DNA from 2 places in the Microbacterium sp. NPDC055442 genome. Region 2 is predicted to be linked to the other one. Evidence: predicted binding sites of a transcription regulator. Region 2 holds the regulator's gene; the other holds the start of a gene.
What was found. The regulator HspR, encoded in region 2, represses chaperone genes until heat shock. The targets are predictions, from matches to a motif close to AAGTTGAGTCNNNNNGACTCAACTT.
Positions count from the first base shown of each region.

Region 1 (2,196 bases), on a different contig from region 2:
CGGCGAGCGCAATCGCGGACTCGTCCAGCAGCAGTCGGTCGGCGGCGTCCACGGCGACGAGCCCGGGTGCGTCGAGGTCGGGCCAGCGTCGCAGGTCGTCGAGCGAGAACATCACCGCTCCACGCTAGTCCGCGGCATCCGGTGTCGTCGGCAGGTCACGCGCGAACGTAGGCTTGAACGCACCCCCCACCCGAGGAGACCCGTGTTCCGCACGCCCCAGACCCTGTTCCGCACGCTGGCGATCGCCGAGGCGATCTCGTGGACGCTCCTCATCACGGGTCTGATCCTGCGGGCGACGCTCGACCTGTCCATCGCGACGACGATCGGCGGCGGCATCCACGGGTTCGTGTTCTTGTCGTACGGGGCGACGGCGATCCTCGTCGCTAAGAACCAGCGCTGGCGTCCGGGCCCGACGATCAGTGCCATCGTGAGCGCGATCGTGCCGTACGCGACGATCCCGATGGAGATCTGGCTGCACCGCTCGGGCCGGCTCCGCGGAGCGTGGCGGCTGGAGCAGACGACCGACCCGCGGGATGCCGCGTGGCACGACCGGCTCATGCGCTGGTTCCTGCGCCGGCCGTGGGTGCTGGCGATCCTGCTGGCGCTCGCGGTGATCCTCGTGTTCGTCGTGCTGTTGATCATCGGCCCGCCGGGTGGGCGGCACTGATCAGGCCCCGTAGTCCGGGAGTTCCTGCAGCGTCCACGTGTTGCCATCGGGATCGTCGAAGGTGACGAAGCGTCCCCACGACTGCTCGTCGACGCCCTTCGCGTCGACGCCGACACCGTGCAGATGCGCGAGCGCCTCGTCGGCGTCGGGAACGACGACCTGGATCGTGTCCTGCCGGCCGGGTTCGAGCGAACCGCCGAGACCCGTGCCGAGCGCGATCGAGCACGCCGAGCCGGGCGGTGTCATCTGCACGAACCGCAGCCCCTCGACCGGGGTCTCGTCGTGGTCGGCGATGAAGCCGATCGTGACGTAGAAGTCCTTCGCGCGGTCGACATCGGTCACCGGCACGAAAATGAGTTCGATCTTCCAGTCCATGAGGGATTCCTCTCGTTCTTCCGGATGGCACGTTCACGGTAGACGTCGTCGAGGACATCGATCGTCCGCAATGACGTGCCGCGCGAAACCGCGTGTGCTGTTCGCCCTGGGCGATCGCGTCAGGGAATAGGCGTCGCGGACGCTCGTTGAACTTGATATGACTATGCTCAACTTTGTAAGTTGATAGTCCTCTACTCAAGTTTCACAGGAGAGATGGCATGCCCGAAGACTTCACCCCCTCGACCGGATCCGACGCCAACGACGGCTCGTTCGACGAGTTCCTCGCGCGGTACCTCGCGGGCGAGCGCGCCCGAGCGGGTCGCTCAATCGACCTCAGCCGCTTCCTCGGCTCGCGCACGCAGGAGATCCTGCAGCGCGCCGGCCGGTTCGCGCTCGAGCGCGGCCAGCACGAGCTCGACGCGCTTCACGTGCTGCGCGTGCTCGTGGCGGAATCGCCCGCGAAGGACGCCGTCGAGCGCATCGGCGCCGATCCCGCCGCGATCGCCCGCGCGACCGAAGAGCGTCTGCCCGCGGCATCCGGTGCCGCCGGTGTCGAGGGTGCCGTTGTTACACCGTCGGTGCAGCGCGCTCTGTTCCACGCGTTCCAGGTGGCACGCTCGTCCGGATCGACCTACGTCGATCCGGAGCACCTCTTCTTCGCGCTCGTGCTCGCCCAGGACACCCCCGCCGGTCAGGTGCTGGCGCACGCCGGCGTGACCGCCGAGGCACTCACACAGGGAGCGCGTGAGACCGTCACCCCGGGCGGCGTGGGCTCCGAGCAGCAACCGGATGCCGCGGCATCCGCCACGCCGATGCTCGACCGATTCGGCACCGACCTGACCGCGCTCGCTCGGGCGGGCGAGCTGGATCCGGTGATCGGCCGCGCCGCGGAGATCGAGCAGACGATCGAGATCCTCAGTCGACGCACGAAGAACAACCCCGTCCTGGTGGGCGAGGCCGGCGTCGGCAAGACCGCCGTCGTCGAAGGTCTCGCGCGGGCGATCACGGCCGGCGAGGTCCCCGACCAGCTGCGCGACAAGCGCGTCATCGCGCTCGACCTGCCCGCGATGCTCTCGGGCACGCGCTACCGCGGCGACTTCGAAGAGCGACTCACCGGAACGATGGACGAGATCGCCGCGCAAGACGGCGAGCTC
Region 1 covers NZ_JBSHLF010000001.1:308,810-311,005, reverse strand. The annotation lists gene ACWIBS_RS01540 (class I SAM-dependent methyltransferase) at 1-112, opposite strand, end outside; gene ACWIBS_RS01535 (DUF3817 domain-containing protein) at 203-667, shown strand; gene ACWIBS_RS01530 (VOC family protein) at 668-1,042, opposite strand; gene ACWIBS_RS01525 (ATP-dependent Clp protease ATP-binding subunit) at 1,261-2,196, shown strand, end outside.
Region 1: a site for HspR is predicted at 1,220-1,244, ahead of ACWIBS_RS01525 (ATP-dependent Clp protease ATP-binding subunit). Genes of this name have one in related genera too.

Region 2 (2,196 bases):
TACGTCGCGATGATCGAGGCGACGATCTGCCCGAGCGAGATCGCGAGCATGAGCGTCCCGGTCGACCAGATGTAGGCGGTGTCGCCTCTCGCGACGCCCTCGTCGATGATGTTCGCGTTGAGGCGCGGCAGGAAGAGCGAGGCCATCGCCCCGGCGAACTGGAAGACGAGCACGCCGAGCAGCAGCCAGCGGTATCGCTTCAGGTAGCGGATGAGGAGTCTGCCGAGCACGTGTTCTCCGGATGTGAGAGAGCGGAACGATGCGACGGGGCGAGCGGATGCCGCAGGCGAGCCCCCGATAGCGCACTACAGGCTACGACCTGCCACCGACACGGATGAAGTCCCATCCGTACGCCCTGAGCGAATCCGTGCGTTTTCCGGCTCCGACCACGGCGCCGTGATCGGTCATGCGGCATCCGTCACGCGGTGCTGCCACCGTCGCTGCGATGAGCATCACGGTGATGCAGATGCGGATGCGGCAGGTGGCTGTCGTGCGTGGTCTTCGCGCGCGTCGCCCGTTCGACGACCGCCGACGAGATCGTCGCGACGATCAGCCCGACGAGCACGACGCCGCCGCCCATGAGCACGACCGCCGCGATCCGGCCGGGAACGGTCACGGGCGCATAGTCGCCGTATCCCACCGTGGTGATGGTGCAGAACGCCCACCAGACCGCGTCGCCGAAGGTCGTGATCGATGCGCCCGGCGCATGCCGCTCGACCTGCAGCACGACGAGCGAGATGTACCAGACGAGCAGCAGCGCCGACCCGCCGCCGTAGATGAGCAGGCGAGCGCGCAGCGTCGCACCGGCGGAGTGGCGGAAGGCCGCGAGCCGCGTGAAGGTGTCGAGCAGGCGGACGGGACGCAGCGGCGGCATGATCGCCATGGCCAGCGATGCGAGGTGCGCACGCAACCACGCCCCGCGCGGGCGCGACAGCATGAGCCGCGCGAGGAAGTCGACGATGAAGACGAACCACGTCACGCCGATGATCGTCGTCGTGACCAGCGCCGCCGTGCCGCGGACGTCCCCGATGACGTGGATCGTGAACGTCACGAGGAAGACGAGGGCCGACACCGTGAGCGGCCAGTACATCGCGTCCGACCAGCGGTGCGTCGCGGCGGTCTCCCCGGGGAGATAGTCGCTCATGCGGGTCAGTCTTCGGCGTCGTCTGCGGAAGCGGGGCCGGGGTGCCGCGGCCGCCAGACGACGATGTCGGTCGCGCGCCGGGCGCGTGTGCCTCGGCGCAGCGACACGACGGCGCCGGTCGTCCCGGCCGCGAAGACGCGTGCACCGGGCCGGGACTCGGCTGCCGCGCGCACGCGATCCTCGAGGTCGCGCACGCGCGTGTGGAGCTCGCGCACGCGACTCTCGAGATCGAGGATCCGCATGATCGCGGGGAGTCCGATGCCCTCTGCCGACATGCGAGCCACTTCGCGCAGCTGCTCGACGTGTCGCAGCGAGTACCGCCGCGAACCACCCTGCGTGCGCGCGGCGACGACGAGGCCGAGCCGGTCGTACTGCCGGAGCGTCTGCGGGTGCATGCCCGACAGCTCGGCGGCCACCGCGATCGCGAAGATCGGTGCCTCGGCGTCGATCTCATCGTGACTCATGTCAACCGCGCGCCTTCGCCATCATGTCCGCGCGCGGGTTCTCCTTCGGTTCGAGCGACTGGAACCGCTCGAGCGCCTCGCGGGCGGCATCGTCGAGGTGCGCCGGCACGGCGACCTGGACTTCGGCGAGCAGGTCGCCCTTGCCCTTCGAGGTCTCGACGCCGCGACCTTTCACCCGCAGCACGCGACCCGAGGGCGTTCCCGGGGCGACGCGCAGCTTGACGGGATCGCCGCCGAGCGTCGGCACCTCGATCGTCGCGCCGAGAGCCGCCTCGGTGAACGTCACCGGCACCTTGACGCGCAGATTGAGTCCGTCGCGCTCGAAGACGGGGTGCGCTCGCACGGCGACCTGCACGACGATGTCGCCGCTCTCGCCGCCGTCGGGCGAGGGGCGTCCGCGTCCGCGGAGCCGGATCTTCTGCCCGTCGGAGACCCCCGCGGGGATCCTCACCTTGAACGGCTTGCCGTCTTCGCCCTGCAGCGAGATGGTCTCGCCCTTCGTCGCGGTGAGGAAGTCGATCGTCGTGCGGGCCGTGACATCGGCCCCCTTCGAAGGGCCGCCGTAGCCGCGGTACCCGCCCGTCGACT
Region 2 covers NZ_JBSHLF010000003.1:359,096-361,291, reverse strand. The annotation lists gene ACWIBS_RS09015 (ABC transporter ATP-binding protein) at 1-230, opposite strand, end outside; gene ACWIBS_RS09010 (potassium channel family protein) at 419-1,144, opposite strand; gene ACWIBS_RS09005 (heat shock protein transcriptional repressor HspR) at 1,150-1,608, opposite strand; gene ACWIBS_RS09000 (DnaJ C-terminal domain-containing protein) at 1,610-2,196, opposite strand, start outside.